Regions from separate parts of the Roseovarius sp. PS-C2 genome, predicted to be linked through region 2. Evidence: riboswitches for the same ligand, from Rfam matches in the RefSeq annotation. Region 2 holds a riboswitch; the other holds the start of a gene.

Region 1 (16,023 bases), on a different contig from region 2:
AGGCCACATCGGTATCGGGGTCTTCCACCTGTTCGCGGGTCAGGCCCTGGGAGACCATCATCAGAGCCATGTCGCCCACCACCTTGGAGGACGGCGTGACCTTGACGATGTCGCCGAACATCTGGTTCACGTCGGCATAGGTTTTCGCCACCTCGGGCCATTTTTCCTCGAGCCCCAGGCTGCGGGCCTGCGCCTTGAGGTTGGTGAACTGCCCGCCGGGCATTTCGTGCAGGTAGACCTCGGAGGCCGGCGCGGCGAGGCCGGATTCGAAGGCGACATATTGCGCGCGGACATGTTCCCAGTAGTTCGAGATTTCGCGGATGCGCTCGATGCTGAGGCCGGTGTCGCGTTCGGTGTGCATCAGGGCCTCGACGATGGAGCCGAGGCAGGGCTGCGAGGTGCCGCCCGAGAACGCGTCCATCGCCGCGTCCACGGCATCGACGCCCGCATCGCTTGCCGCCAGAATGGTGCCGCCCGCGATGCCGCTGGTGTCATGGGTGTGGAAATGCACGGGGATCGTCAGCTCGTCCTTGAGGGCCTTGACCAGCGCCCGCGCGGCGGCGGGTTTCAGCAGGCCCGCCATGTCCTTGAGGCCGAGGATATGCGCGCCTGCGGCTTCCAGCTCTTTGGCCATCGAGACATAGTATTTCAGGTCGTACTTGGCGCGGTCCGGGTCGAGGATGTCGCCGGTATAGCAGATCGTGCCTTCGCAGATCTTGCCTGTGTCGATCACCGCGTCCATCGCGACGCGCATGTTTTCCACCCAGTTGAGGCTGTCGAACACGCGGAACACGTCGACGCCGGTTTCGGCGGCCTGACGGACGAATTCCTGCACCACGTTGTCGGGGTAGTTGGTGTAGCCCACGCCGTTGGAGGCGCGCAGCAGCATCTGCGTCAGAAGGTTGGGCATGGCGGCGCGCAGGTCGCGCAGGCGCTGCCAGGGGCATTCCTGAAGGAAGCGGTAGGCCACGTCGAAGGTGGCCCCGCCCCAGCATTCGACGGAGAAGAGTTGCGGCAGGTTGGCGGCATAGGCCGGGGCGGCCCTGACCATGTCGATCGAGCGCATCCGCGTGGCCAGAAGCGACTGATGCCCGTCGCGCATGGTGGTGTCGGTCAGCAGAAGCCGGTTCTGCCCGAGCATCCAGTCGGCCACGGCCTTGGCGCCCTTTTCGTCCAGCAGGGTCCTGGTGCCGGGGGCGGGATCGCCGATCAGGCGCGGCGGGCGCGGGGGCTTGGCATCGGCGGCGGGTTTCGCGCGACCGGTGGTTTCGGGGTGCCCGTTCACGGTGATGTCGGCGATATAGGTCAGAACCTTGGTGCCGCGGTCGCGCCGCTTGGCGAACTGGAACAGTTCGGGGGTCTCGTCGATGAATTTGGTGGTGTATTCGTTGCCGAGAAACGTCGGGTGTTTCAGCAGGTTTTCCACGAAGGCGATGTTGGTGGAGACACCGCGAATACGGAATTCGCGCAGGGCGCGGTCCATCCGGGCGATGGCGGCCTCGGGGGTTTGCGCATGGGCCGTGACCTTGGTCAGCAGGCTGTCGTAATAGCGCGTGATCACCCCGCCCGCATAGGCCGTGCCGCCATCGAGGCGAATGCCCATGCCGGTGGCCGAGCGATAGGCGGTGATGCGGCCGTAATCGGGGATGAAGTTGTTGAGCGGGTCTTCGGTGGTGATCCGGGTTTGCAGGGCGTGGCCGTTCAGGGCGATGGCGTCCTGGCTGGCCTTGCCGGTGGCCTCCTGGATGGTCCTGCCTTCGGCGATCCTGATCTGCGCCTGCACGATGTCGATGCCGGTCACTTCCTCGGTGACGGTGTGTTCGACCTGCACGCGGGGGTTCACCTCGATGAAGTAGAACTGGCCGGAGTCCATATCCATCAGGAATTCGACCGTGCCCGCGCATTCGTAGTTCACGTGCTTGCAGATCTTGTAGCCCAGTTCGCAGATCTCGGCGCGCTGGAGGTCGCTCAGATACGGGGCGGGGGCGCGTTCGACGACCTTCTGGTTGCGGCGCTGCACGGTGCAGTCGCGCTCGAACAGGTGATACATGTTGCCGTGCTTGTCGCCGAGGATCTGCACCTCGACATGGCGGGCGCGGGTGATCATCTTTTCGAGATAGCCCTCGCCGTTGCCAAAGGCGGCCTCGGCCTCGCGGCGGCCTTCCATGACCTTTTCGGGCAGTTCATCGGCGTTCTGGATCGGGCGCATCCCGCGCCCGCCGCCGCCCCAGGAGGCCTTGAGCATCAGCGGATAGCCGATTTCGCCCGCTTCCTTGCGGATGGCCTCCATGTCGTCGCCCAGAACTTCGGTGGCGGGGATCACCGGCACACCGGCCGCGATGGCGACCTTGCGTGCGCTGGCCTTGTCGCCGAGGGCGCGCATGGTTTCGGCCCTGGGGCCGATGAAGGCGATGCCGTTGGCCACGCAGGCATCGACGAAATCGGGGTTTTCCGACAGCAGCCCGTAGCCGGGATGGATCGCGTCGGCGCCGCTTTCCCTGGCGACGCGGATGATCTCGTCGATCGACAGGTAGGCGGCCACGGGGCCGAGCCCCTCGCCGATGCGATAGGCCTCGTCAGCCTTGAACCGATGCAGGCCCAGTTTGTCTTCTTCGGCGAAGACGGCGACGGTGCGTTTGCCCATCTCGTTCGCCGCCCGCATGATACGGATCGCGATCTCGCCGCGGTTTGCGATAAGGATCTTTTTGAAGTCGCTCACGGGCTTCAGCCCCCCTGTCTGTCGCATGTTGTCTGGCCGGCGCGTGCGATGCGCGGTTGCTGCGGTGCAGCGCCGGTGCGGCCAGTTTGTAGGAATTGTGAAAGGTTTGCGCAATGCCGCTGCGACGTCTTTCACCGTAACGCGACATTTCCCGCCCGAACGGGTAGCCGCGCCACCCTGCCGGGCAGAGAGTGTTATATGTTTTGTTTCAAGGGTTTGGCGTTTTTCTGGCTATTAGGGTGCCGCGTGGCGGGTGTATAGGTTTCCTATGGGGCGGGAATCATCCTGCCGCGTGCCCCGGACAGGGCGGACAGGCCGAGCTGGCCCATGTTGGCCTGAAGGTCGAGCGAGAGGATGTCGCACAGATGGGCCGGGCCATCGGCCCCGAGCGCCCCGAGCGCATAGTGCCAGGGCCGCCCCATCATCACGAAATCCGCCCCGAGCGCGATGGCGCGCAGGATGTCGAGCCCGCCCTCGAACCCGCCGTCGATCAGCACGGGTTTCGAGGTGGCGGCGCGGATGGCGGGCAGCACCTCGATCGTGGCGGGGGCGGCGTCGAACTGTCGCCCGGCATGGTTGGAAATCCAGACCGCATCGACGCCCTCGGCCTCGAGCCGTTCGGCATCGCGCGCTTCCATGACGCCCTTGACGATCATCGGCCCGTCCCATGCCTCGCGCAGCCAGCGCAGGTAATCCCAGTCCGGCGCGGTGCGCAGCAGGTAGCCCGCGTGTTTGGTCGAGGGCAGGCCGCTGACATTCCCGGCATATTCGTCGATCAGTTTCATCCGGGGCATGCCGCGCTGCGCGATGCCGAGCGCCCAGGCCGGGCGGCACGCGACCTGCGCCATCAGGCGGGGCGTCAGCTTTGGCGGGGTGGTCAGGCCTGAACGCACCTGCCGTTCACGACGGCTGGGCACCGGGACGTCGACCGTCAGGACCAGCACGCCAAAGCCCGCATCGCGTGCCTTTTGCAGCATGTCCTTGCGAATGTCGGGATCGCGGGGCGGATACATCTGGAACCAGGCGTGGTCGCCGAGCGTGCCCTTGAGATCGGCAGGCGTCTGCGTGGCGACGGTGGACAGGCAATAGGGAATGCCCGCCTGTGCCGCGGCGCGTGCCAGCAGGTGTTCGGCCCCCGGCCAGATCATGCCCGACATGCCAAGCGGCGCGATGCCGAAGGGCAGCGGCAGGGTGTGGCCGAACAGCTGCGCCGACAGGTCGGGCGCGACCTCACCATGCAGGGCCGAGGGCATCAGCAGAACCTCGTCCAGTTTGCGGCGGTTGCGGGCGGTCGTGGCCTCGGACCCTGTGCCGCTGTCGAGATATTCCCAGACGAAATGCGGGATGCGGCGGCGGGCGCGGGCGCGCAGGTCGCCGAGCGCGGGGTATCGGGAATGCAGATCCATGACGCGACTGTAAGCGCGTCCCCGGTATTGTCCAGTGCCGGGACGGAGAGGCGCAAGGCCTTGGAACAATCCCTGAACATTCTCTTTAACTCGAATTTAACCCGCGCTATCCTGAGCGGCATGAGCAGTTATGACGAATCCGACGCCTTCGACGGCGCCAGCCTGTCCGCGCGCGCCCTGGCGGCGCGGCCGATGCCCTATCTCGACGATCTCAACCCCGAGCAGCGCGCGGCGGTCGAGGCGCTGGATGGCCCCGTGTTGATGCTGGCCGGGGCGGGGACCGGGAAGACCAAGGCGCTGACCACCCGTATCGTGCATCTGCTGAACACCGGTTCGGCCCGTCCGAACGAGATTCTGGCGGTGACATTCACCAACAAGGCGGCGCGCGAGATGAAAGAGCGCGTGGGCCGGATGCTGGGCGAGGCGGTGGAGGGAATGCCGTGGCTGGGCACGTTCCATTCGATCTGCGTGAAACTGCTGCGCCGCCATGCGGAACTGGTCGATCTGAAATCGAACTTCACCATTCTGGACACCGACGATCAGGTTCGCCTGCTCAAGCAGTTGATTCAGGCGGCTGGCATTGACGACAAACGCTGGCCTGCGCGGCAATTGGCGGGGGTGATCGACAACTGGAAAAACCGTGCGTGGACACCGGATACGGTGCCTGCCGGCGAGGCATCGGCGTTCGATGGCAAGGCCCCGGCGCTGTATCGGCAATACCAGACCCGCCTGCGTGAGCTGAACGCGGTGGATTTCGGTGACTTGCTGTTGCATGTGGTCACGATTTTCCAGCAGCACGCGGATGTGCTGGCGCAGTATCAGCGCTGGTTCCGTTATATTCTGGTGGACGAGTATCAGGATACCAACGTCGCGCAGTATCTTTGGCTGCGGCTGCTGGCGGGGGGGCACAGGAATATCTGCTGCGTGGGGGACGACGATCAGTCGATCTATGGCTGGCGCGGGGCCGAGGTGGGCAACATCCTGCGCTTCGAGAAGGATTTTCCCGGCGCCACGGTGATCCGGCTGGAGCAGAATTACCGCTCGACCCCGCATATTCTGGCGGCTGCGGGGGGCGTGATCGCGGCCAACAAGGGGCGGCTTGGCAAGGAGTTGTGGACCGACGCGCCCGAGGGCGAAAAGGTGCGCCTGATCGGCCATTGGGACGGCGAGGAAGAGGCCCGTTGGATCGGTGAAGAGATCGAGGCGATGCAGCGCGGCACACGCGGGATGCGGCCCATCGGGCTGGACGAGATGGCGATTCTGGTGCGCGCCAGCCACCAGATGCGCGCCTTCGAGGATCGGTTCCTGACCATCGGCTTGCCCTATCGGGTGATTGGTGGGCCGCGGTTTTACGAGCGGATGGAGATTCGCGACGCCATGGCCTATTTCCGGCTGGTGGTCAGCCCTGCAGACGATCTGGCCTTCGAGCGGATCGTGAACACGCCCAAGCGCGGGCTTGGCGACAAGGCGCAGCAGACGATCCAGCGAATCGCGCGGGAGAATGGCGTGTCGTTGCTGAATGGCGCGGCCCTGGCGGTGGAGCAGGGTGCGATCAAGGGCAAGGGCGCGCAGGCGCTCGGCAAGCTGGTGGTGGACCTGTCACGCTGGGGCCGGATGACGGGCGATGCGGACCTCAGCCATGTGGAGCTGGCCGAGATCATCCTAGATGAATCCGGCTACACGGAGATGTGGCAGAACGACAAGACGCCCGAGGCTCCGGGGCGTCTGGAGAACCTCAAGGAACTGGTGAAGGCGCTGGAGCAGTTCGAGAACCTTGGCGGGTTTCTGGAGCATGTCAGCCTGATCATGGACAACGAAAGCGACGAGCAGGGCGAGAAGGTGTCGATCATGACCCTGCACGCCGCCAAGGGGCTGGAATTTCCCGCCGTGTTCCTGCCGGGGTGGGAGGATGGGCTGTTTCCCTCGCAGCGCTCGATGGACGAAAGCGGGCTGAAAGGTATCGAGGAAGAGCGGCGGCTGGCCTATGTGGGCATCACGCGGGCCGAGGAACTTTGCACGATTTCCTTTGCCGGGAACCGCCGGGTCTATGGGCAGTGGCAATCGCAATTGCCCTCGCGCTTTATCGACGAATTGCCCGAGGCGCATGTCGAGGTGTTGACCCCGCCGGGGCTGTATGGCGGGGACTATGGCGCGGCGGCGGGCGGTGCGGCGCAAAGCGGGCTGGAGCAGCGCGTGGCCGAGGCCAATGTCTATAATTCGCCGGGGTGGCGGCGGTTGCAGGAACGTGCCGCCGAGCGGCCCGCCAGCCAGCCGCGCGGGGCGAAATCCAGCGTGATCGACGCGCAGGCCGTCAGCGCTCATACGGTGGGCGAGCGGGTGTTTCACCAGAAATTCGGTTATGGCGCGATCATCGGAATCGAGGGCGACAAGCTGGAGATCGATTTTGAAAAGGCGGGCGTCAAGAAAGTGGTGGCGCGATTCGTCATGGGCACGGACGACGTGCCGTTCTGATCCCGTTCTCACAAGCCGCGCGGAATATTTCGAAACGGACGAGGGTTGCGGCGTGTCGGTGGCCGGCCGGAAATGGCGTTTTCACAGCTTGCGCGACTCGGCGTTCCGGGGCACTCTCAAACTCCGAGGTGCCCGCATAATGCGGGAGAATTGGGAAGCCGGTGAAACTCCGGCGCTGCCCCCGCAACGGTAAGGATGGGGGATGCGGCACAAGGCCACTGGACGCGTGAACAGGTCCGGGAAGGCGCTGCATCCGATCTCTCCAAGCCCGGAAACCAGCCTTGGACAACGTCAAGCTGCGGAGGGCGGTGCGGACGGGGGAAACCGGCGTCCGGTTTCGTTTCGTTCACATGGTCCTTTGCCCCAGATCGGCCCGGGGTGTGGCCGAAGGAGTGAACGAAATGAGTGCAGGCCGCATTCTGAGCGGATTGGAAACCAGCGACGCAACCGGGGCCGAGGCCGAGGCGGTGGCGCGCATGGGATTTCTGGAATGGGTTTTCGCCGAACCGGACGCGGTGACCGCACGGGCGGCGCAGGTCGCACTGGACTGTCCGGAGGCGCGCAATGCGGTCAGCCCGGCGGCGCAGGCCTTTGTCGGGTTTCTGAAACAGGCCGGAAGCGGTGGCGCGGCGCGCCCGGTGCGCCGCAGGCGGCGGGCGCTGGCCCTGCATTAACCCCCTATTGGTCGCAATCCGCACCAGTCGGCGATGAACAGGGCGATCACCTCGGTGCAGCGTTGCATCGAGGCGAGATTCACCTTTTCGTCAAAGCCGTGGATGCTGTCGGCTTCGGGGCCGTAACACAGGCTGGGGATGCCGTGGTAGAGCCCGTAAAACCGCGTGTCGGTCAGGGCTGTCCATGACTGATCCTCGGGTTTGGCCTGCCCTGTGGCGGCGGCATGGGCGCGGGCCAGCGCGGCCTCGGGGGCGTCGGCGTTTTCGAGCGCGTAACCATCGGCCATGAACCCCGTCCATTCGATTTCGGGCGGGGTGTCGCGCAGGAAGGGGTGGGCGGCGGCGGCTTTTTCGACGGTATCGACGATTTGCGCGCGGCGCGCCTCCACGTCATCGCCGGGCAGCAGGCCCATGCGGCAATCCACGTCGCACCAGGCGGGCAGGCTGGAGGTCCAGTCGCCGCCCCGGATCATACCGGCGTTGAAATTCAGCGGGTGCGTGACTTCGCGGTAATGCGGGTGATTGGCGGCTTCGGCATTCCAGTCGTTCTCCATGTCCTGAAGCGCGTTGATGAGGTGCATCGCGGCGGTGATCGCACTGGAACCGGTGCCGGCATAGGCCACATGGGCGGGCCGTCCGCGCACCTTGAGGCGGAACCAGATCGCGCCGACCTGCGCGCGCACCAGCCCGAGACCGGTGGGTTCGGGGATGAAGGCGCAATCGGCGCGATAGCCGCGCGCGAGGGTGGACAGCGCGCCGAGGCCCGAGCTTTCCTCTTCGACGACCGATTGGTAATGCACCCGGCCCGCCGGGGCATGGCCCGCCCGGCGCAGGGCATCGACGGCGAACAGCGCCGCGACCTTACCCGCCTTCATGTCGCCCGCGCCGCGCCCATACATCCAGCCATCGCGGATTTGCGGATCATAGGGCGGCGTTGCCCACATTTCATGCGGGCCTTCGGGCACGACATCGAGATGGCCTTGCAGTATCAGAGAGCGCCCGCCGCCGGTGCCGGGGTCGAGTGTGCCGACCACCGAGCGGATATGCGTGACCTCGCCGTTGCAATCGCAAAATCCCGGCTGGTCCCGCAGTGCGGCTGTCGGAACGCTCCAGTCATCCACGTCCCAATCGCGCTCCTTCAGGGCCTTGGCCATGAAGTCGAGCGCGGGGTCTTCCTGTCCGCGTGTGCTGGGGATGCGGGTGAAATCGGCCAGAAATTCGGTTTGCCGCTCAAAACCATCGGCGACGGCGTCGATGATGGCCTGACGGATCGAAGGGGTGTCGGCGGAAAGGGTCATGTTTGCTGTCCCGTGCTGTTCACCGGGATACGAGCAGGTTGGGCCACTCTCCGTCAAGTGTCTGGCACAAAAAGAAAACGGCGGCGCCAGGGAGGAGGAGAGGCGCCGCCGTTCCATCTTACGAGCGGCCCAGGGAGGAGGAGAGGGCCTATCGCAATCTTTTGGGTCTGGATGTGACCCGGGTCTTTAGGGCGGCGGCTCCTAAGGGAGGAGGAGGGGAGCCGCCGCCATTGACAGGTGCTTCAGGGAGGAGGAGAGAAGCACCTGAACTCGAAAAATCTTTAGTTCTGAATGCCGTATACGGCTTCCAGTGCGGCGGAGCGCAGGCCCGAGCGGTGCAGGCCGAGATCGGCCAGCGAACGGTCGTCGAGGTTCTGCAACTCGTTCAGAGTGGCGCGATAGATGCGGTAGTCGGAAAAGCGTTGCATCAGGTGATGCAGAGCGGCACTGATTTCCAGTCCGAGGCCGGTTTCCGTTGCGCGGGTGTAGTTTGCGAAAGTCATCGTCTTGCGTCCGAATTTAAGTGGTGAACACCGTTTGGGTGTGTGTGTGTCTTGCTGTTGACCTCAAGATACGCCGATGCTGCGTGTGCACAATACCCCGCGTGATCAATGCTGCTATGCAGAAAATGCATAAGAAAGGCTGACCTAAGGTTAAGCGATCATTCGATAATTTTGGCGGTTGGCGAACGCCCATATGCGCAAGGCCGATCCGTGCGCCGTTCTGTTGAGCGGAGCGCACAGAGCGCAGGCGGTTTCGGGACGATTGCGGGAAATCGGCCACCGGACGGCTGTGGCATTTCGATCACACTGCCATGCGGCAACTGCGAAAGGATGTGCGAATCGATGGGCCTGCCCGGACCGAATCCGGCGTTATGCGACGCTCAGCCGGGGGACAGCGGGTCTTCGACAACGGCAAGGCCCAGTTGCCGGGCGGACTTAAGCGACAGGATGCCCGAATCGAGCCCCTGCGGCGCCTGAAACGCGCGTATGGCGGCGCGGGTGCGGGGCTCCATGCGGCCCGTGACCGGGCCACGGTAGTGACCCCGCACCTTGAGCGCCCGTTGCAGCGAGGCGATGAAATCGGGGGTCAGTTCGCGGGGGCAGGGGGTTTGAAACCACGTCACCTTGCGTTCGCGCAGGATCGCCTGACGGGTTTCCGTTTTGTAGATCGCGGGTTGGAGCACCGTGCCGTCGTCGAGAACCTGCGCCGGTTGCAGCAGGACCTGCCGGGTCTCGGTCTCGATCACGGCGGGGGCGGTCTCCTTGCCCCAACAGGTGCCGGGGGGCGCACCCGGAGGAGCCTCTTGCAGGGTTTGCACGATCTCGGGGTCATTCATCGCCGACGGCACGTCCGGGTTGCAGGCCATCAGCAAGCCACAGGCCAGCAAGGCGGGAAAGGCGGTGCGGGAGATCATGCTCGGGCCTCGGAGGCGTTGTTTTGCAATACCCTAGCGGTTTTGGGCCCGGCAGGAAAGCCGGGCTGTGCGGTGCGCGTTGGGGAACAAAGTGAGAATATGCGGATTTTGTCGCATCTCTTTTCCCGAAAGGTCGCAAATGGGGCTGGTCTGGCGGGGTCGGCTTGTCTAGGTAACGGGCGTGTCTGCCACATCAAGGGAGAACAGGAGTTCATGGCGAAGATCACCTATATCGAGCATAACGGGACCGAACATGTGGTCGATGTGGCCAATGGCCTGACCGTGATGGAAGGCGCGCGTGACAACAATATTCCCGGCATCGAGGCGGATTGCGGCGGTGCCTGCGCCTGTTCGACCTGCCATGTCTATGTCGATCCGGCCTGGGTGGATAAGCTGCCCGCCAAGGACGACATGGAAGAGGACATGCTGGATTTCGCCTATGAGCCCGATCCCGAACGCTCGCGCCTGACCTGCCAGCTCAAGGTTACCGATGCGCTGGACGGGCTGATCGTCCGGATGCCCGAGAAACAGATCTGAACGATGCGGACGGGGCCAGCGATTGCAGGCCTTGCCGCGCTGTTCGTCAGTGCCGCCACCCCGCTTGCCGCGCAGGATGTGACCAAGCCGCGCGGATCGGGCCGGGGATGTATCCATACAGAGGGACCGCCCGGAAGCTCCGTCGCGCGATCGGCGCAGCGGCCCGTTGCGCTTGCGTGGTTCGCCGGGCGCAGCACGGCCTATGATCACGGGGTTCTGGGCGATAGCGTCGAGGCGACGGCGCTATATGTCGGGATCGTGCCGCCGGGCCAGGGCAAGGCGGCGTTTTGTGATTCCGTATCTGCCGGGCCCGACAGGGTTTTCGAAGACACGAGCCCAAGGCTGGCGGACCTCGATGGCGACGGGCGCAACGAGGTGATCGTCGTCGCCTCGCATGTCCGCTATGGGGCGCGACTTGAAATCTATGGCTATCGTGCGCCGGGGCGGGATTTCACCCTGCTGGCCCATACGCCGTATATCGGACAGGCCCATCGTTGGCTGGCCCCGGTGGGCGCGGCCGATCTGGATGGCGACGGGACGATCGAGATCGCCTATATCGACCGTCCGCATTTGGCGAAAACCCTGCGCATCTGGCGCTATGACGATGGGGCTCTCGTTCCCGTGGCAGAGCGAGCCGGGTTCACCAATCACAAGATCGGCTGGGATTTCATTCCCGGCGGGATTCGGGAATGCGGGTCGCGCGCCGAAATGATCGTGGCCTCGGGCGACTGGTCGAGGGTCATGGGCGTCGGGCTGACGCAGGGCAGGGTCATCGCGCGCGATCTCGGTCCTTATACCGGACCGGACAGCATGAGCGCCGCACAATCCTGCCGCTGATCTTCACCGTTCCGGAAATACTCCGGGGGTGCGGGGGTTGGCCCCCGCGATATACATGCGTCAGCTCAGGTAATAGTTGTCGGGCTTCACGGGCGGCGGGGCCTCGACCCCCAGATGCGGGGCCATGCTGATTTCGATCGTGCGGCACATGGCGTCCAGCGGCAGGCCGTTCACCGTTTCCCCGAAGGGATGGGCCAGTTCCTCGGTCACTTCGGCCAGACCGAAGAACACATAGGCGACCATGCAGACGAAAAGCGGTGTCATCCAGCCGGCGGTGTCCATAAGCGCGAAAGGCAGCAGCAGGCAATAAAGATAGGTCGTGCGGAACACCAGCAAGGAATAGACATAGGGCAGCGGGGTGGTTGCGATCCGCTCGCATCCGGCCTGCGCCAGGGCGATGTTGGCCATCCGTTCGCCAAGCGCCCTGAGGCCGAATCCGTCGATTTCGCCCTTGGCCCTGGCGGCCTGCAATTCATGGGTCATTCTGTTCAGCACGCCACAAGGCGGGTGCGGCGTGTCGCTGAAGGTCTCGGCGGACCAGTCATTCACGCGGCTGTGGTCGCTGAGACCGCGCAATTGGATGCGGTGGTGATGGATAAAGGCCAGTGCCAGCCGTTGGATGCGCTCGCGCCGGGCCGGGTTTTCGATGAACAGTTCGGTTTCGCGGGGCAATGCGCGCATGTCGGCCACCAGCTGCCCCCATAATCGGCGGCCTTCCCACCAGCGTTCGTAGGCGGCGTTGTTGCGAAAGCCGAGGAACAGCGAAAGCGCGACACCGAATACGGCGAATGCCGCAGGGCTGGTATGAACGAGGGTGAAAACATGCTGATCTATTGCGACCAGCCCCGCCGCGATCAGGGACATGCCCAGAATGCGGGGCAGGATGGCAGGCAGGACCGAGCCGCGCAGCGCAAACAGCAACTGCATGATGCCCGGTTTGTCACGCAGGATCATCCAAGCGCGCGCCAGCCAATGTCACGGCGGCAGAATCCTTCGGGCCAGTCGATCCGGTCGACCATGGCATAGGCGCGGTCGCGGGCCTGTTCCAGCGACGCCCCGCGTGCGGTGACGTTCAGCACCCGACCGCCCGAGGCCAGGATCTGCCCGTCCTTTTCGGATGTTCCGGCGTGAAAGACCATGTGAAAGCTGTCCTCGGCGCAATTGTCCAGCCCCTTGATCACGCTGCTCTTTTCATAGGCGCCGGGATAGCCCCTGGCGGCCATCACAATGGTCATGGCATGATCGTTGGCCCAGTTGACCCGTGTTTCGGCCAGCCGCCCTTCGGCGGCGGCCTGCATCAGGTCCAGCGCCTGCGCGCCGAGGCGCATCATCAGCACCTGGCATTCCGGATCGCCGAAGCGCACGTTGTATTCCACCAGACGGGGCTGGCCGTTTTCGATCATCAGCCCGGCATAAAGCACCCCCTGATAGGGCGTGCCGCGCCGGGCCATTTCGGCCAGCGTGGGTTTGACGATTTCATCGAGCGCCTTTTGCGCGATCTCGTCGGTCAGAACCGGGGCGGGGGAATAGGCCCCCATGCCGCCGGTATTGGGGCCGGTGTCGCCCTCGCCGACGCGCTTGTGGTCCTGTGCGGTGCCGATGGGCAGGGCGGATTCACCGTCGCAGAGCACGAAAAAGCTGGCCTCTTCGCCGGTCATGAATTCTTCGATCACCACCTCGGCGCCTGCCGCGCCGAACTCGCCGCCGAACATGTCGTCGATGGCGGCGAGCGCCTGATCTTCGGTTTCGGCCACGATCACGCCCTTGCCGGCGGCCAGCCCGTCGGCCTTGACGACGATGGGCGCGCCCTGTGATTTGACATAGGCTTTGGCGGCTTCGGCATCGGTGAAATGGGCATAGGCCGCCGTGGGGGCGTTTGCCGCATCGCAGATGGCCTTGGTGAAGCTTTTCGAGGCTTCCAGTTCCGCTGCTGCCTGCGACGGGCCGAACACCAGCAGCCCGGCATCGCGCAGCCGGTCGCTGACGCCTGCGGCCAGAGGGGCCTCGGGGCCGACGATGACGAAGTCGATGGCGTTGGCCTCGCAGAAATTGACCACAGCCGCGCCGTTTTCCACATCGAGGCTGGCGCATTCGGCGATTTGCGCGATCCCGGCATTGCCCGGCGCGACGATCAGCTTGTCGCATTTGGGGTTCTGCATCACCGCCCAGGCCAGCGCATGTTCGCGCCCACCACCACCGAGGATCAGGATATTCATGCCGCCACTCTCCTGCTTGGCCTTGCCTGACAGGCGTTCTAAGGTGGCGCGCAGGCAGACACAAGGCGCAGGCATGTCCGATCTGATCGACGACCGCATGGAAGGCGAAAACGCCCCGGAATTTTCAGTCTCCGAGATTTCGGGGGCTGTGAAACGCGTGATCGAGGGCGAATTCGCCCATGTCCGGGTCAAGGGCGAGGTCGGGCGCGTCAGCCGGCCGCGCTCGGGGCATGTATATCTGGACCTCAAGGACGATCGTGCGGTGCTGGCCGGGGTGATCTGGAAAGGGGTCGCATCGCGCCTGTCGGTGCAGCCCGAGGAAGGCATGGAGGTGGTGGCCACAGGCCGATTGACCACGTTTCCGGGGCAGTCGCGCTATCAGATCGTGATCGAGGATATCAAACCGGCGGGCATGGGCGCGCTGATGGCCATGCTGGAAAAACGCAAGGCGCAACTGGCCGGTGAGGGGCTGTTCGCGCCCGAGCGCAAGCGCCCCCTGCCGTTCCTGCCCGAGGTGATCGGGGTGGTGACCTCGCCTTCGGGGGCGGTGATCCGGGATATCCTGCACCGGCTGCGGGATCGTTTTCCGCGCAAGGTGTTGATCTGGCCCGTTGCCGTGCAGGGCGAAAAATGCGCACCCGAGGTGACGCGCGCCATCGAAGGGTTCAACCGGCTGACGCCCGGCGGTGCGCTGCCGCGTCCCGACCTTCTGATTGTGGCGCGGGGCGGGGGCAGTATCGAGGACCTGTGGGGATTCAACGAGGAATCGGTGGTGCGCGCGGCTGCGGCCAGTGAGATACCGCTGATTTCCGCCGTCGGGCACGAAACGGATACGACCCTGATCGACTTTGCCGCCGATCAGCGCGCGCCGACACCCACGGCGGCGGCGGAACTGGCGGTTCCGGTGCGGCTGGACCTGCTGGCGTGGCTGGATAATCAGGAGGCGCGTCTGACCCATGCGCTGACCTCGGGGGTTACGGCGCGTGGCCAGCGGTTGCGCGATCTGGCGCGTGCCTTGCCCCGCCCCGAGCGTCTGCTGGACGGGCCGCGCCAGCGTCTCGATGCGTGGTCGGATCGGTTGCCTGCCGCGTTGACGCGTACGGTGCAGACCCGCCGGGTGCGGCTCTACGAGGCATCGGGCGCTTTGCGCCCCGGCACGTTGCAATCGCGGTTGAGCGGGCGGCAGGATTGGCTGAAATCCTGGGGCGCAAGGCTGGATCCGGCGCTGCTGCGCGGGGTTGCCGCCAAGCGCGAGGCGCTGGATCGCCGGGCTGACCGGCTGACTCTGCGGCCCATCGAGCGCGATATCGCGCAGAAGAAGGTGCAGCTTGGGCAGATCGGTCAACGATTTTCGGATGCGGCCACGCGGCAGACCAAGGGGTGGCGCGACCGGATCGACGGGTTGGACCGGCTGCGCGAAACACTTGGCTACAAGGCGACGCTGAAGCGGGGTTATGCGGTGGTGTATGGCGATGGCGGTGTCGTGACGACCAAGGTTGCGGCAGCGAAGGCCGAGGCCCTGGAAATCGAGTTTTCCGATGGCCGTTTGTCACTGGACCGGGACGCCGGGGACGAAACCTCGGGGGCAAAACCCGCGCGCAAGGCCGCGAAACCGGCCAAGCCGAAAGCCGATCCGCCGGATCAGGGCAGTTTGTTCTGAATGGCCTGAATTGTTCGATTTCTGTAAGAATTTTGCCTATGGATGTGGATGGAGGCGTATTTGAGATCGCATATGTGATGCTCAAACGCCGATTTCAGGGCCCGGACATTCCAGTGGTTCGGCGCTTTTCTCGACTTCGTACAGTTCGGTTTCGCTGTCTTCCGACACGAACCGCGCGATCAGGCCCGAGGCGCTTTGCGTGAAGCTCCAGCATTGCGGTTCGGGGCGGTCTTCGTAGACGAAACAGATCAGCCCGTCCTGTTCGAACCAGCGCCCGTCCTTGCATTCGCCGTCCAGAAACGACCAGCGCACGCGGCGGTCGGACAGGTATTCCTCGGCCCCATAGGGCGCGCCCTGACTGGCGTAGTAAAAGGTCTTGCCACGGGTGTAGGCATCGAACGCCTCGGCGCTCATCATCGGATCGGCGCGCAAGGGCGCGGCGGACAGGAGCAGGCAACAGGCCAGTGCGGTTCGTTTCATGCGGCCAGTCTGGCAGAGAGATCGCGCGCAGGCCAGATATTTGCAACAGTTGAGCGGGGGTAGGCAGAATGGCCCGGATATGCGCATTATAGGAAACACCGTATGTGATTTCGCCTCCGTGCGAACGCTTCCAGTAGCGCAGGTGTCGCTTTTGATCAGGCGAATGGATGGCCGGGGCGTTATCTGATGGCTCGAACCGGATCAGGGGATAGGCAAATGGCATTGGATGATCGCAAGGGCGTCTGGAAGTCGGGCAAGGGCAAGGGGCGTGTCACGCCCAAGGGCCGCCAGGTGGACGATCAGGCGA
Region 2 (16,023 bases):
TTCCTCAAGCGCGGTTTGCTGCCGGTGGGCAATTTCGTGGCCGCGCTGCCGATCATCGGCATGGCGCCCATTCTGGTGATGTGGTTCGGGTTCGACTGGCAATCCAAGGCGGCGGTCGTGGTGGTGATGGTGTTCTTTCCGATGCTGGTGAACACGGTCGAGGGGCTGGCCGATACCGACGCGATGCAGCGCGACCTGATGCGCACCTATGCCGCCGGGTACTGGAAAACGCTGCTCAAGCTGCGCCTGCCCGCCGCGCTGCCGTTCATATTCAACGGGCTGAAGATCGCCAGCACACTGGCGCTGATCGGAGCCATCGTGGCAGAATTCTTCGGCTCGCCCATCAAGGGCATGGGATTTCGCATTTCCACCTCGGTGGGACAACTGGCGCTGGATCTGGTCTGGGCCGAAATCGTCGTGGCGGCGATTGTCGGGTCGGCCTTTTACGGGGGGATCGCCCTGTTGGAGAAGGCGCTGACATTCTGGCATCCATCACAACGGGGCCGGGCATAACAAAAACATAAAACCCAAAGTTCAACACGGGAGAAGCAAGATGAAGACCAAGACTTTGACGACATCGCTGGGGCTGGCCATCGCCAGCCTGTGCGCGGGCATGGCGCAGGCCGCCGATGACCTGACGCTGCAATTGAAATGGGTCACGCAGGCGCAGTTCGCAGGCTATTACGTGGCGCAGGATCAGGGCTTTTATGAAGAAGAAGACCTGAACGTCACGATCAAGCCCGGCGGGCCGGACATTGCACCGACGCAGGTGATCGCGGGGGGCGGCGCGGATGTGACCGTGGAATGGATGCCCGCCGCCCTGTCGGCGCGGGAAAAGGGCCTGCCGCTGGTCAATATCGCCCAGCCGTTCAAGAAATCCGGCATGATGCTGACCTGCCTGAAAAGCACCGGCGTGCAAACTCCCGATGATTTTCCGGGCCGCACGCTTGGCGTCTGGTTCTTCGGCAATGAATTTCCGTTCCTGAGCTGGATGAGCCAGTTGGGCATCCCGACCGAAGGCGGCGAGGATGGCGTGACGGTTCTGAAACAGGGATTCAATGTCGATCCGCTGTTGCAGGGGCAGGCCGATTGTATTTCGACCATGACCTATAACGAGTACTGGCAGGTGATCGACGCGGGCATCACGCCCGAGGAACTGATCACCTTCAAATACGAGGATCAGGGGTCGGCGACGCTGGAAGACGGGCTATACGTGCTCGAGGACAAGCTGGACGACCCTGCCGAGGTCGACAAGCTGGCGCGGTTTGTCCGGGCGTCGATGAAGGGCTGGAAATGGGCCGAGGAAAACCCCGAAGAGGCCGCGATGATCGTGCTGGACAATGACGCGACCGGCGCCCAGACCGAAGAGCACCAGATCCGGATGATGAGCGAGGTCGCCAAGCTGACCGCCGGATCGAACGGCGCGCTGGATCCGGCGGATTACGAACGCACGGTCGAGTCGTTGCTGTCGGGCGGGTCGGACCCGGTGATCACCAAGCATCCGGGCGACGGTGCCTGGACGCACGTGATCAGCGACAAGGCGCTGAACTGAGTTTCAGGCGTCGCGAAAGGACGATTTGGCGGGGCGTGCAACAGCGCGCCCCGTTCTGCATCGCGCGCACGCCATATTCCCGCCACAATCGCCAGTGTTGCGGATTGCCGCGCCGCACCCCCTACATGTTGAAGAACACGCGCGAAACCCTTGTGAAATAAGCACTTTAATCGAGCCCTCCCTTATGCTACGCTCAAGGACAATAAAAGCATAAGCCAGCCGAAAAATCGGCGGCGCGAGAGGCAGAAAAGAGTAGTTCCATGAAGGATCGGAGCAGGCAGCCCATCCGCTGGGGTCTGGTGGCGTTGGCCACGTTTTGGATGCTGGTGATTGTCCCACTCAGTGCGGCGGCCGCGCCATATGCGGCGCTTGTGATGGACGCGCGATCCGGCGAAGTTCTTCACTCGCGCAATGCCGATACGCGGCTGCATCCGGCCTCTTTGACCAAGATGATGACGCTTTATATCGTCTTCGAGGCGGTCGAGAACGGCGAGATCAGCCTGGACAGCCCGGTCAAGATTTCCAGCCATGCCGCCAGCGAACCGCCCAGCAAACTGGGCTTGCGGGCAGGCCAGACGATCAAGCTGCGCTATCTGATCCGTGCAGCAGCGGTGAAATCCGCCAACGATGCCGCAACCGCGTTGGGCGAGGCGATCGAAGGTTCGGAAGCCCGGTTTGCGCGCCGGATGAACCGCACCGCCAAGGCGCTTGGCATGACGCGCACCACCTTCAAGAACGCCCACGGCCTGACCGAAAGCGGCCACCTGTCCACGGCGCGGGACATGACCATTCTCGGCCGGCATCTGTTTTACGACTATCCCGAATATTACAACCTGTTCTCGCGCATCACCGCCGATGCGGGCGTGCGCAAGGTGTATCACACCAACCGCAAACTTCTGAGCAGCTATCGCGGTGCGGACGGGATCAAGACCGGGTACACCCGCGCCGCCGGGTTCAACCTTGTCGCCAGTGCCGACCGCAACGGCGAGCGGATCATCGCAACGGTATTCGGCGGTCGCTCGACTGCGTCGCGCAACGCCAGGGTCGCCGAATTGCTGGATATGGGTTTCAAACGTGCGCCGCGCCGGGTCGCGCTGCATAGACCGGCCCGCCCGCCCTATATGGGCAAGGTCGGCGGGAGTGAGGGAACGCCGGGCGGATATGGCAAGAAGATACGCCTGGTCGCGGCTGCCGCCGTCAAGCAGAGCCTGCGCCCGCAGGCCCGCCGCGTGGCCGAGGAACCGGCACCGGTTGTCATAGCGGCGAAGGCCGATATCGAACAGGCGATCATGGCCGCGCAGGAGGCCGATGTCGATGTCGCGGTCAAAACCGTCGCCGTCGCCCCTGCTGCCAGGACCGAGGCCAAGGGCGCAACACGCGCGCCCCTGCCCAAGATCAACCCCGAGCCACGGCCCGAGGATCTGGTTCTGGCGCGGCTGGAAGAACCCACGGAAGACCCGATACAAGAGGTCGTCACGCGCGTGTCCACCTCGGGCGGGCGCAACTGGGGGATCAATGTGGGCCGCTATCCCAGCCAGTACAAGGCGCGCAAGATCCTGCTGAAAACGGCGCTGAACGAGATGACCACGCTGGATGGCAGCCTGCGCAAGGTCGTCAAGCGCCCCACCGGATTTGACGCCAATTTCATGGGAATGACGCGCGAAACCGCCGACCTGGCCTGTCGCCGTCTTCAGGCCAAGCAGGTCACCTGTTTCATGATCGAACCCGGTGGCGGGGCGTAACGCCGCCTCCTGCCGGGATCAACCCGACCGCCCGTAATGTTCGACCATCGCCGCCAGATCGTCTGGCGGCGTATCGCTTTGCACGAAGGCGCAGGCATTGGCGTTGAGCGCAAAGATCGACCCGTCCGAGAAGAACGAGGTATTGGTCACGAAGATCACCTGCGTCTCCGGGTGGCGATAGCTGGCAAGGTCCGCGACGGCGAGCGCGCTGCCTTCCTCCAGAATGACGTTCAGGATGATCACGTCGAACCGCTGAGCCGACAGCGCCGCAGCAGCGCCGGGCTGGCCATGTTCCAGCCGAACCTCCATGCCCTGCCGCTCAAGGTGGCGTTGCCACAGGCGGCCAAGCTCGGGCGCGGCTTCGACAATCAGAACCTTCATCTATTCCCTCTGCCGCAGCATATTGGAAACCGCCGTCCGGTTTAATCCTGTTCACTGTACCCTTAATTTGACTCAAGGATTAAGAAAATCTTAACCGCCTTCCGGGCGAGGTAGCAATCGGCCAATGACCGCTTGTCTTGCGCCCCGAATCCCGGTTCAAAGGCGGCCAGCGATCAGGAGACCCTCAAGATGACCACTTGGATCACGGTATGCGATACCTGCAAAGGGGAAGATTGGGACGCAAATACCCATGACCGCCCGCATGGTGAAGACATGGCCGAACTGGTGGAACAGCACGCGGACGGGCGGAACGTGAAAACGCGGCGCGTGTCCTGCCTGATGGGCTGCACCCATGGCTGCAACGTGGCGATCCAGGCCGAGGGCAAGCTGGCCTATACGCTCGGACGTTTCAGCCCGGATGCCGAGTCTGCCGCGGCCATCGTGGACTATGCGGAACTGCACGCCGACAGCGACACGGGACAGGTGCCCTACCGGCAATGGCCGCAAGGGGTGAAGGGGCATTTCGTCACCCGCCATCCGCCCCTGCCTAGGAGCGGAGACTGAACCGGTGAGCGGCGCTCGGGATCATGGTGGCGGACTGGATGACGCCGTGGCGCGCCATGGCGGCACGCGCGATGCGTGGATCGACCTGTCCACCGGCATCAACCCGGTGCCCTACCCCCTCCCCGCCTTGCCAGCCGAAGCCTGGACCGCCCTGCCCGACCGCGCCGCACAACAGGCGTTGGAAGATGCCGCGCGGCGGTTCTGGAACGTGCCGGACGGTGCGGCGGTGCTGGCCGCGCCCGGCGCATCGAGCCTGATCGCCCGCCTTCCGGGGCTGGCGCGGGCGGGGCGCGTACATATTCCCGGCCCCACCTATAACGAACACGCCGCAGCCTTTGCCGCGCATGGCTGGAATATGAGCGCGGACAGCCCGGATGCGACGGTGATCGTCCACCCCAACAATCCCACGGGCGCATGGCATGACAGGCTGACACCGGGCGCGTCGCTGACCGTCATCGACGAAAGCTTTGCCGATGTCGCCTCCGACCGTTCGCTTGTCGCCCGCGCGGCGCGGCCCGGTGTCATTGTGCTGAAGAGTTTCGGCAAGTTCTGGGGGCTGGCCGGGGTGAGGCTGGGCTTTGCCATTGCCGCCCCCGACACGATTGCACGGCTGGCCGGGATGCTGGGGCCGTGGCCGGTATCGGGACCGGCGCTGGAGATCGGGCGCATGGCGCTGAACGATACCGGATGGGCCGAAGACACCCGCACCCGCCTCACCGCCGATGCCGCGCGTCTGGACTCCCTGATGACGCGGGCAGGCGCCACCGTCGAAGGGGGATGCCCGCTGTTTCGTCTTTATCGCACCGAGGACGCGCAGGGCTGGCAGGACCGGTTGGCGAAACACCACATCTGGAGCCGCGTCTTTCCCTATTCCCCGGAATGGCTCAGGCTGGGTCTGCCTGCCCCGGATCAGTGGGCGCGACTGGAGGCTGCGCTATGACCACGGCAACCGTTCTGATCTGCGCCATGCTGCTGGACGCCCTATTGGGTGAACCGCGTTGGCTGTGGAACCGGGTGCCGCATCCGGCGGTTCTGATCGGGCGCGCAATTGACTGGCTGGAAGAGCGGCTGAACATCGGGGCTGCACGGCGTGTCAAGGGGATCGCTGCAATGGCTCTGCTGGGGTGCGGTGCAGTGCTTGCGGGGCTGATCCTGAGCCTGTTCGGCTGGCCGGTTGCGGTGATCGTGGTCGCCGTTTTGCTGGCGCAACGCTCTCTTGTGGATCATGTGCGCGCCGTTGCCGATGGGTTGCGCCTGTCAACTGGTGAGGCGCGGCGCGCCGTGGGGATGATCGTGGGGCGCGATACGCGAGAAATGAACGACGCCGATATCGCCCGCGCCGCGATCGAATCCGCCGCCGAAAACCTGAGCGACGGGGTGATTGCCCCGGCCTTCTGGTTTCTGGTGGCGGGGCTGCCGGGGCTGCTCTTGTACAAGGTCACGAACACTGCGGATTCGATGATCGGCTATCGCAACGAACGCTTCGCGGCCTTCGGGTGGGCGGCGGCGCGGCTGGACGATGTGCTGAACGTGGTCCCCGCACGCCTGACCGCGGCACTGATCGCGCTCACCCATTGGGGGCTGCGTGAGTGGCGGGCAATCATGGCCGATGCACGCCAGCACCGGTCGCCCAACGCGGGCTGGCCCGAAGCGGCCATGGCCCGCGCCCTGAACGTGGCGCTGTCGGGGCCGCGATCCTATGACGGAACCCTGAAGCATTTCCCGTGGGTGCATCGCTTTGGGCGCATGGATATCGGCGCGGGGCAGGTCGAAGCGGCCTGTGCCGCCCTCTGGCGGGCATGGGGGGCGGCCTTGGCCGGTGTCGTCGTACTGGCACTGATCGGCTGTGCGGTTTAACCCAGTATCAGCCACAGTGCCGCCCCGGCCAGCGCCAGCCCGAACCCGGCATTGAGCCTGCGCGCCTGATCCTCCCGGTCGAACGCACGGGCAAGCCGGACACCCGCCGCCGTCCATATGGTGAAAGCCAATAGATTGTTGAGCGTGAACAGCGTGGTGATCCAGATCACCGACATCACCGGCCCGCCCGGTGCGCCCGGCAGGAACTGCGAGAACATCAGCGCGATGATCATGTAAGCCTTGGGGTTGAGAACCAGCAACAACACACCGCCCCCCGCCCCAAGAGGCCGGGCCTCGGGCGTGGCCCCGATGCGGCCCGCGCGCAGGAACCCCCAGGCCAGATAGAGCAACCACGCCACACCTGCCCATTGCAGCCCCATCATCATGCCGGGGAGCCGGCTCAGACCGGTGGCGAACCCATAACCGATGGCCAGCGTCACCAGCCATGTCGCGGCATGGTACCCGGCGCTGGCCGGAACCGTGCGCAACATGCCGAACCGCGCGCCATTGGCGGCAAAGACCATGTTGCCGGGTCCGGGGCTGTAGGCCAGCGGGAACAGGAAAATCAGCAACGTCAGGGTCCAGTCGATCATCATAGCCTCGGGCGGTAGTATGCGAGAGCGTCAGAATGCCCGCGAAGCGTGGCGCAGGGCGACCCGGATCGTGCGCTTTCGGATTGCGGGACGATCCAATAGGCTGCCTCGTGAATCGATCCGACACGAAGGTACGCCAATGCGCCTGTTGCCCCTTTTTCTTGCCCTTTGCCTTGCAGGGCCTGCCAGCGCCCAAACCTGTGGCGGCAATTTCGGCGGATTTGTCGATGCGTTGCGACAAGAGGCCATCGCACGGGGCCATGCCCCCGACAGCGTGACACGGTTTTTCGCGCCCGTGCGGCACGATCCCGCCGTCATCAAGGCCGACCGCAGGCAGGGTGTATTCCAGATGCCCTTCGTCGATTTCGCCCGCCGCCTGATCAGCGCGAACCGCATGCAGAAGGGCCGGCAACTGGCGCAGCAGTACGATGCGACCTTCGAGCGGATCGAACGCGAGTACGGCATCAGCCGCGGTGTCCTGCTGGCTTTCTGGGCGTTCGAAACCGATTACGGCGCGGTTCAGGGGGATTTCAACACGCTGAACGCACTGGTCACGCTGTCGCATGATTGCCGTCGCCCCGAATTGTTCCGCCCGCAGATTTTTGCCGCGCTGGAACTGTTCGAAAAGGGGGATTTCAGCCCGGCCAAAACCACAGGGGCGTGGGCCGGTGAAATCGGCATGGTGCAGATGCTGCCGCGCGACATTCTGGACAACGGGGTGGATGGCGATGGCGACGGGCATGTGAACCTGAAAACATCGGCCCCCGATGCGCTGATGTCGGGCGCAAAGATGCTGAGCGAGCTTGGCTGGCGTCCGAACGAACCCTGGCTGCAGGAGGTGACGCTGCCGCAAGGGATGGACTGGGCGCAAACCGGGCTGCGCACTGTGAAACCTGCCTCGGACTGGGCGGGGATGGGGGTGCAGGCCCGACACGGACAGATCGCAAGCGACCTGCCCGCCAGCCTGTTGCTGCCGCAGGGGCGCAACGGCCCGGCTTTTCTGGCCTATCCGAATTTCCGAGTCTATTTCGAATGGAACCAGAGTTTCGTCTACGTCCTGACCGCCGCCTATTTCGCCAACCGTCTGGAGGGTGCGCCGGTGTTCAATGCGGGCACTCCCGCGCAAGGGTTGTCGGATGCGCAGATGAAGGATTTGCAGCGCAAGCTGGCCGCGCGGGGCTATGACGTGGGCGAGATCGACGGAATCCTCGGTGCGGGCACCCGCGCCGCCGTGCAGGACATCCAGCAGGAACTGGGGCTGCCTTCCGACGCATGGCCGACACGGGATTTGCTGAACAGGCTTTGAGGGTCGGGCGGATCAGTTTCCTGAGGTCGCCAGCAATTGCTGAGCGCGGTCATGGCCCAGCTTCCAGGCCAGAATCTCGGCCCTGGGGTGCCAGGTGTAGCGATGATCGTCGCGTGTCGGGGACCAGAACAACACACCCCCCTCGCGCCAGGGGTCCAGTACGATCCCGTCATACAGGGTATCGCCACCGCGGCTGATGATCACGGTGCTGTGTTCCAGCAGAATCGGATTCTTGGCGTTGGCGATGGCGCGATGCAGGTCCAGCGTCTGGAAGTCCTCTTGTTTCAGGCGGGTTTCCATGTCCTTGGCCCAGTGCCAGCACAGGCCGCGAGGTTTGACGCCCATATTGACCTTGGTGTTATGGATGATCGGCGGATCGGTGATCTGATATTCCAATGCCAGCCGGTGCGTATGTTCATAAGAAATACGCGCGGCGCGGTGCGCTTCTTCCGGATCGACCTCGGGGCCGAGGGCAAGGATCGCCTGTTCGAGCCGCGCCACATCCTGCGCGGTGCCGGGCAGCGGCGGGCCATCGGGGCGCGGCGTTCCGCAGGCGGCGAGGGCCACAAGGCCGAGAAAAGCAAAAAAGCGCAAGAAAAGCGGCATCGGTGGCATCGTCCTGAACGGGTAACACTGCGTCATCCCAAAGAGCTATCGGGCGCATCAGCGGATGTCGAGACAGCCCGGCGAGAACCCGCGCGGATGTGATGGGAAGGAAACAGCGGCGTTAACCACGATACGCGCGGTATTCTTTACTTTTTGGCAAGGATTACGCATCATGCTGAGCATATCGGAAGTTCTGTCAGTTTTTCCACTGAACAGTTGACCCGGCAGAGGTGCTTCTCTGCCGGGTCTTTCCTTGTCAGGGCGTCATCGCCCTATCCAAAGCCGGATGACGGCAATCACCAGCGTTCCCGCTGCAATCGCGACCATCCATTTTCGGAAGTTCCTTTCGGTCAGTCTGACCACCTCCTTCCGCTGCGAAGGTTCACAGCGAATTGAACATCGGCCCCGGCGCTGAAGGAAAGGTTAAATTGTACGAAAAACTCAGAGTGATCAGGCCACCATCGCCTCGGCCTTCTTGAGATCGACCGACACCAGCTGACTGACGCCCTGCTCGGCCATGGTGACGCCGAACAGGCGATCCATGCGGCTCATGGTGACGGCATGGTGGGTAATGATCAGGAAGCGGGTTTCGGTGCGGCGGCACATTTCGTCCAGCATATCGCAGAACCGGCCCACATTGGCATCGTCAAGTGGCGCATCGACCTCGTCGAGCACACAGATCGGCGCGGGGTTAGCCAGGAACACCGCAAAGATCAGGGCAAGCGCCGTCAGCGTCTGCTCACCACCCGACAGCAGGGACAAGGTGGCCAGTTTCTTGCCCGGCGGCTGACACATGATTTCGAGCCCGGCATCGAGTGGATCGTCGCTTTCGACCATGACGAGATTGGCCTCGCCGCCGCCGAAGAGATGGGTGAACAGCATGGCGAAGTTGGAATTCACCTGCTCAAATGCGGTCAGCAGGCGTTCGCGCCCCTCGCGGTTCAGGCTGGCGATCCCGTTGCGCAATTCACGGATCGCCCCTTCGAGATCGGCTTTTTCGGTAACCAGCGAGTCATGCTCTTCCTGTACCTCACGGGCGTCTTCCTCGGCGCGCAGGTTGACCGCGCCAAGCGCATCACGCTGCCGTTTCAGGCGGTTCACGTCGGCCTCGATCGCCTCTGAGGCCGGCATCTTTTCGGGATCGGCCTGCAGCTGCTCCAGAAGGTTCTCGGGCGTGGTCTCCTGATCGTCCGCGATGCGCTCGGCGGCATAGGCCTGAGCCTCGCGGGCGGCATCGGCGCGGGCTTCGGACCGGGCGCGGGCTTCGCGCGCCTCGGACGCGGTGCGCTCGGCATCGCGCTCGGCGGCCACGGCTTCGCGCGCAGCCCCTTCGCCAGAGGACAGAGCATCGGCAGCCTCGGCCCGACGGGCCTCGGCCTTGTCGATTTCCGAACTCAATTCGGCGCGCTTGGCGGCGATTTCCTCGGGGGCGGCGTTGGCCTCGGCCAGTTCGTCCTCGGAGGCGGCCTTGCGTTCGGCCAGTTCGGCGCTGCGCTTTTCGGCGGTTTCCAGACGGTGCCGCCAGCCGCTGATCTCCTTGGTGACCTCTTGCGCGCGCCGGGTGCGGGCCTCGCCCTCGCGGCGCAATTCGTCATGTCCCGACCGTCGGGCCATCATGGTCATCCGCGCGGCTTCGACCGTCATCTTGACATCTTCGACCTCGGCGCGCGCGGCATCGAGATCACCCAGATCCTGCACGCCCTTTTCGGCCTCGGCCAGTTGCTGGCGGGCGGCAAGCGCCTCTTCCTCGTGGCGGGTGACGGCAAGCCCCATCGATTCCAGCTTGGATTGCGCCAGATTGCGGTCGGCCTCGGCCCGGCTGAGGGCGCGGTTGGCCTGATTGAGATCGGTATCCGCGGCGCGGCGCGCTTCGCGGGCCTGCTTGTCGGCCTCGGCCAGGTCCGCCAGTTTCGCACGCAGGGTTTCATGGGCATGTGACGCCCCCTCGGCCCGCGCCGTGGCATGGGCCAGTTCCTGCTTGAGCTCTTCGAGCCGGTTCAATTGTTGCAGGCGCAACGCGGCGGCCGATGGCGCATCCTCGGCCCAGGCCCTGTATCCGTCCCACCGCCACAGATCGCCCTCGCGGGTGACGAGGCGCTGACCGGGCTTGAGCAAGGGTTGCAGGCGCGGGCCATCCTCGGCCTCGACCAGACCGATCTGGGACATGCGCCGCGCCAGCACTTCGGGAACCGAAACGTGATTGGTCAGCGCGGTCACGCCTTCGGGCAGGGTTTGTGCGGCCTGATACCCCGGCAGAACCATCCAGCCCGAGGGGCCGTCCTCGTCCACTTCGGGAGCGCGCAGATCGTCAGCCAGTGCCGCGCCGAGCGCCTTTTCAAAGCCCTGCTCGACCTGCAAACGATCAAGGATCTGCCCGCCTTCGGCGGTGTCACGATCCACCAGCCGCGCCAATGCAGTCACCTCGGCGGACAGGGCGTTGACCTCGCCTTCGGCTTCGGAGCGTTCGGCGCGCGCGGTTGTTTCGCGCGCCTGTGTTTCGGCGCGGGCGGCTTCAGCGGCGTTCAGCGTTTCCTCGGCGGCCTCGGCAGCCTTGAGCGCGGCGGTTTCGGCGCTCTGTGCAGCCTCGTAATCCTGCCCGGCGCGCGCCAGCGCATCCCTGGCGGATTGCGCCGCACTGCGGGCGCGCTCGGCCTCGGCCTCGCTTTTATGGAGGGTCTTGCGACTGTCCTCCAGAAATCGCTGCGCCGATTGATGCCGTGCTGCAAGACGCGCGACATCCTCGGTCAACTGGCTGAGATCGGTTTCGCGATCCTGCAACACCTGCGCCGCCTCGTGCGAGGCTTCGGCAGCCGCGGCCAGCTTGTCGGACTGTCCCTCGCTGGCCTTGGCCAGTTCGCGGGCCTCCCACTCGAGGCGCTCGATGGTTTCGCCCGCATCCCGGTTCAGGCCCGATTCACGGTCGATATCTCGGCCCAACTGTTCGATCCGGCTGTGCAGGGTTTCGATCCGCGCGCGGGCGTTTTGCTCCTGCTCGTTCAGGGTATCACGCTGCACCTGAAGGCGTTGCAGGATGGCAGCGGCAATCGCCTCTTCCTCGCGCAGGGGCGGCAGGGCATCCTCGGCCCTGGCGCAGGCCTTGGCGGCTTCGCGTGCTGCGGATTCGGCCTGCGCCGCAGCGGTGGTACGATCGCGCAGCTCTTCGTCGGCGCGGGCACGGGCAGAATCCGCTTCTTTCCAGCGACGATAGAGCAACAACCCCTCGGCCTGCCGCAACTCTTCGCCGATAGCGCGATAGCGGGCGGCCTGCCGGGCCTGCCGGGCCAGTTGCGCCAGTTGCCCGGCCAGTTGTTCGATCACGTCATCGACGCGGGTCAGGTTCTGCTCGGCGCCTTTCAGTTTCAGTTCGGCCTCGTGCCGACGCTGATAGAGGCCCGAGATCCCGGCGGCCTCTTCCAGAATGCGGCGGCGGGCCTTGGGCTTGGCGTTGATCAGTTCCGAAATCTGCCCCTGCCGGACCAGCGCGGGCGAATGCGCCCCGGTCGAGGCGTCGGCAAAGAGCATCTGCACGTCACGTGCGCGCACATCCTTGCCGTTGACCTTGTAGGCACTACCCACGTCACGGGTGATCCGCCGCACGACATCGAGAACGTCGCTGTCGTTGAAGCCGGACGGCGCCAGACGGTCCGAGTTGTCGATCTGCAACGCCACTTCGGCAAAGTTGCGCGCCGGGCGCGAGGCGGCGCCGGCAAAGATCACGTCTTCCATCCCGCCGCCGCGCATGGCGGTGGGGCGGTTTTCCCCCATGACCCAACGCAGCGCTTCCAGCAGGTTCGACTTGCCACAGCCATTCGGCCCCACCACCCCGGTCAGACCGTGCGCGATATGCAGGTCCGTCGGGTCGACGAAGCTTTTAAAGCCGGTCAGTCTTAGCTTGGAGAACTGCAAGGGCACCTCGGGCGTGTGATTCCGTCGTTCTGAAAATGTGACGGGGTGCCGGGGCGTCTGTCAACGGCAAACCCCACGATATGGGGACACAGAGGGACTTATCCACAAGATATATGCGAAATTCGGCCATTCCTTGCCTTTCATCGGCCTTGCCCGGACCAGGTTGACGAGGCCGGTGCAGGTGTCGCCCCTTCTTCCCCGCCATGGCGCAGACGGGCGGCAGGCCGTCGGAATCGACCTTGACGGGTTCGAGTCCTCCGGGCAGATTGGTGGGGCAATGGTTCCCATATGAGCGCAAAGCGTTCCGGGAAGAATTGGGAATGACGTGACAGCGGACCCAAACAGGGCGCTTAACCGTCAGCCGCCCCCGCGACTGTAAGCGGAGAGCCACTGCCACAATGCCACTGGGGGTAACACCTTGGGAAGGCGGCAGCACGGCGACGACCCGCAAGCCAGGAGACCAGCCATCGCATGGACCTAACCCGCCGCCTCGGGTGAGAGGCGAAGAAGGAGAAAAGACAATGACCGCACTGGTTCAATCCGCTGCAAAATCTTCCGTTCTGCCGTTCGTGACCGCCATGATACTGGGCCTCGGCATCATCACGATCGCCGGGCACGTTCAGGCCTCGACCCTGCACGATGCCGCCCATGACGTGCGCCACGCCACCGGCTTTCCCTGCCACTGAACCATGTTTCAGAAAATTCTGGCCAGCGCGTTGCTCGCTGGATTCTGCGCGGGGCTGAGTGCGGCCGCGTTGCAGTTTTTTTTCGTGCAGCCGGTTCTGCTCCATGCAGAGCTATATGAAGGTGGCGATCTGATTCATTTCGGCGCCGACGCGGTAAGCGCCAATCCTGAACTGCCGGGGTTCGACCCTGTGCGCGACGGTCTGAGCATTCTGTTCACGGCGCTCATCTACGTGGGTTACGCGCTGTTGCTGATCGCCGCGATGGGACTTGCAGAGGCACGGGGCGTTGCCATCACGGCACGCACCGGGATTCTCTGGGGGCTTGCGGGATTCGTCGCAATCCACTTTGCACCGGCAATTTCGCTGCCGCCCGAAGTGCCGGGCGTGGCGGCTGCCGATGTGGCGCTACGCCAGATCTGGTGGTGGAGCACCGTAGCGGCAACGGCCTGCGCGCTTGCGCTGATCGCGTTCGGCAAGGGCTGGCTGATGTGGAGCACGGCGGCCATCCTGCTGCTGGCGCCGCATGTCATCGGCGCACCGCATCCGGGTGAGTTCTCGGGCCCGGTTCCGCCGGAGATCGCCGCGCTCCTTGCTGCGCGTGCCCTTGGCATCGGATTTTTCGCCTGGGCACTGCTTGGGTTGTTCGCCGGTTACTTCTGGCAACGCGAAGAACAGGCGTCGGCCTGATCCTCTAACCGGCCCCGGCGGATATCCGTCGGGGCCCCATAAACGAGTTTTCTTATGCCTCGGACCTTTGTCTTCCTGCTGATCGGCCTGTTTTTCGGAACCGGTTTCGGCTTTCTTCTTGCGGCGGGCACCGGGGTGCAGCTCGAAGGTCATCATCATGGTGACGACGTGCACGATCATGCCGCGCATGATCATGGCCAGGGCGATATGAACGGTCACGATCATTCCCGTATGGTCGAAGCGGGCACCCCTGTCCCGACGCTCAGGATCGCCTTGCATCCCGATGGAACCCAAAGCCGCAACCTGCATATCGAGGTGACCGGGTTTGCCTTCGATCCCGAAGGCGTCAACGGCCCGCACGTACCGGGGAAAGGACACGCGCATGTCTATGTGGATGGCATCAAGGTCGCGCGCGCCTATGGTCCCTGGATGCAGCTTCAGGCCTTGCCTGTAGGCCCCCATGACATACGTGTCGCGCTATATACCAACGACCATTCCCAACTGGTCAGCAACGGCGAACCGATCGAGGCCACAGCGCAGGTGGTGATCGAATGATGACCTATGCCGGCACCCGGCCCACGAGGCAAGATCGCAAGCGTCCCGCATCGCGGGCGTCTTCGATCCAGCCATCGGCACAATCGGCATACATGGCCGCAAAGGCCAGTGTATCGTCCAGGTCAATCGCGGGGTCGATATCGGCGAAAAGATACGTGGCCTTGCCCGGTGCCGCAAAGGCCACCGAGAGGGGCCGAGCGCAATTCGACATGCAGGCATGGTCCTGCACCTCGAACGCCAGACCCCGTTGCGCCAGCGCAACGCGCAGCCGGGCGGCAAAGCCCTTGCCGTCCATCCCCTCGCATGTTGAACAAACCACGATCCGGTGCATATGCGCCGTCCTTTCACGGGTGCCCTAGGCCAAGGCCACCCTGCTGACAAGCCCTTCTGAGGAGTTGACCAGATGCCCGCAAAAATACCCGCAACCGTCGTCACCGGATTTCTGGGTGCCGGAAAAACCACGCTGATCCGTCACATGCTGGAAAACGCGAATGGCAAGCGCATCGCGCTGATCATCAACGAATTCGGTGATCTGGGCGTGGATGGCGGCATTCTCAAGGGCTGCGGCATCGAGGGCTGCGCCGAGGACGACGTGATGGAATTGTCCAACGGGTGTATCTGCTGCACGGTGGCCGAGGATTTCATCCCCACCATGCAAAAACTACTGGAGCGCGCAGATGCTCCCGATCACATCGTGATCGAAACCTCGGGGCTGGCTTTGCCCCAACCTCTGGTGCGCGCCTTCAACTGGCCCGAGATTTCCACCCGTGTCACCGTGGACGGGGTGATCACGGTGGTGGATGGCAAGGCCGTGACCGAAGGCCGGTTCGCCCATGACATCGCCGCGGTGGATGCCCAGCGCGCGCAGGACGAGAACCTCGATCACGAAACGCCCCTGTCCGAACTGTTCGCCGATCAGGTGGCCTGCGCCGACATGATCGTGGTGAACAAGGCCGATTTGTTGGGTGAGGACGAGGCCACGACCCTTGTCGCGCAATTGCGCGATGACAGCCGCGATGGCGTGCAGGTGGTCAAATCGACCATGGGCGCGTTGCCTGTCGATGTGTTGCTTGGGCAGGGCATAGGTGCCGAAACGGATATGGACGCCCGTCACGAGCTGCATCACCATCATCATGACGATGAGGAGGACGACCACCACCATGATCACGATCACGACGAGTTTGAATCCTTCGTGGTCACCCGCCCCGAGATCAGTGACCCGGCAACCTTTGCCGAGCAGGTTGCCGAAGTGATCCGCGCACACGATATCCTGCGCCTGAAGGGGTTTGCCGCCGTCGCGGGCAAGCCGATGCGCCTGACCCTGCAAGCCGTGGGTCCGCGCGTCGACAGCTATTTCGACCGCCCGTTCGGCACAGACCCGAGGGAAACCCGGCTGGTGGTCATCGGGCAATCGGGGCTGGACCGGACCGCCATCGAACGGGCATTGTCTGCCTGACGGTTACTCTGTGACAGGCCGGGCGTTGTGCGCCCTGGCTCTTTTCCGGCGCAAACGCTCAATGACGCGCCACCGCCGCATGCGAAAGGCTGACTCCTCATGCACCTGCTTGCCGCCACTCCGGGACAGATC

Evidence for each region. Region 2 has a riboswitch for cobalamin ahead of KPG71_RS13915 (CbtB domain-containing protein). Riboswitches for the same ligand answer to the same signal wherever they lie in the genome.
Region 1: linked by a shared signal. The riboswitch ahead of KPG71_RS04920 (hypothetical protein) and the one ahead of KPG71_RS13915 (CbtB domain-containing protein) in region 2 are both predicted to bind cobalamin.

What each region holds. Positions count from the first base shown of each region.
Region 1 covers NZ_JAHKSQ010000002.1:307,476-323,498, forward strand. Annotated here, with positions in the region: gene KPG71_RS04905 (pyruvate carboxylase) at 1-2,719, opposite strand, end outside; gene KPG71_RS04910 (alpha-hydroxy acid oxidase) at 2,986-4,125, opposite strand; gene KPG71_RS04915 (ATP-dependent helicase) at 4,246-6,597, shown strand; cobalamin riboswitch at 6,707-6,896, shown strand; gene KPG71_RS04920 (hypothetical protein) at 6,999-7,271, shown strand; gene KPG71_RS04925 (ArgE/DapE family deacylase) at 7,268-8,569, opposite strand; gene KPG71_RS04930 (DUF1127 domain-containing protein) at 8,851-9,072, opposite strand; gene KPG71_RS04935 (peptidoglycan-binding protein) at 9,453-9,986, opposite strand; gene KPG71_RS04940 (2Fe-2S iron-sulfur cluster-binding protein) at 10,200-10,523, shown strand; gene KPG71_RS04945 (VCBS repeat-containing protein) at 10,527-11,360, shown strand; gene KPG71_RS04950 (bestrophin family protein) at 11,421-12,314, opposite strand; gene purD (phosphoribosylamine--glycine ligase) at 12,311-13,576, opposite strand; gene xseA (exodeoxyribonuclease VII large subunit) at 13,650-15,236, shown strand; gene KPG71_RS04965 (hypothetical protein) at 15,318-15,716, opposite strand; gene KPG71_RS04970 (NAD(P)H-dependent oxidoreductase subunit E) at 15,933-16,023, shown strand, end outside.
Region 2 covers NZ_JAHKSQ010000006.1:347,611-363,633, reverse strand. Annotated here, with positions in the region: gene KPG71_RS13970 (ABC transporter permease) at 1-513, shown strand, start outside; gene KPG71_RS13965 (ABC transporter substrate-binding protein) at 554-1,552, shown strand; gene KPG71_RS13960 (D-alanyl-D-alanine carboxypeptidase family protein) at 1,813-3,294, shown strand; gene KPG71_RS13955 (response regulator) at 3,313-3,675, opposite strand; gene KPG71_RS13950 (DUF1636 domain-containing protein) at 3,865-4,239, shown strand; gene cobD (threonine-phosphate decarboxylase CobD) at 4,244-5,179, shown strand; gene cbiB (adenosylcobinamide-phosphate synthase CbiB) at 5,176-6,096, shown strand; gene KPG71_RS13935 (LysE family translocator) at 6,093-6,689, opposite strand; gene KPG71_RS13930 (lytic murein transglycosylase) at 6,829-7,995, shown strand; gene KPG71_RS13925 (hypothetical protein) at 8,008-8,601, opposite strand; gene smc (chromosome segregation protein SMC) at 9,052-12,507, opposite strand; cobalamin riboswitch at 12,769-12,991, shown strand; gene KPG71_RS13915 (CbtB domain-containing protein) at 13,029-13,193, shown strand; gene KPG71_RS13910 (CbtA family protein) at 13,197-13,880, shown strand; gene KPG71_RS13905 (hypothetical protein) at 13,935-14,435, shown strand; gene KPG71_RS13900 (DUF1636 domain-containing protein) at 14,440-14,766, opposite strand; gene cobW (cobalamin biosynthesis protein CobW) at 14,839-15,891, shown strand; gene cobN (cobaltochelatase subunit CobN) at 15,991-16,023, shown strand, end outside.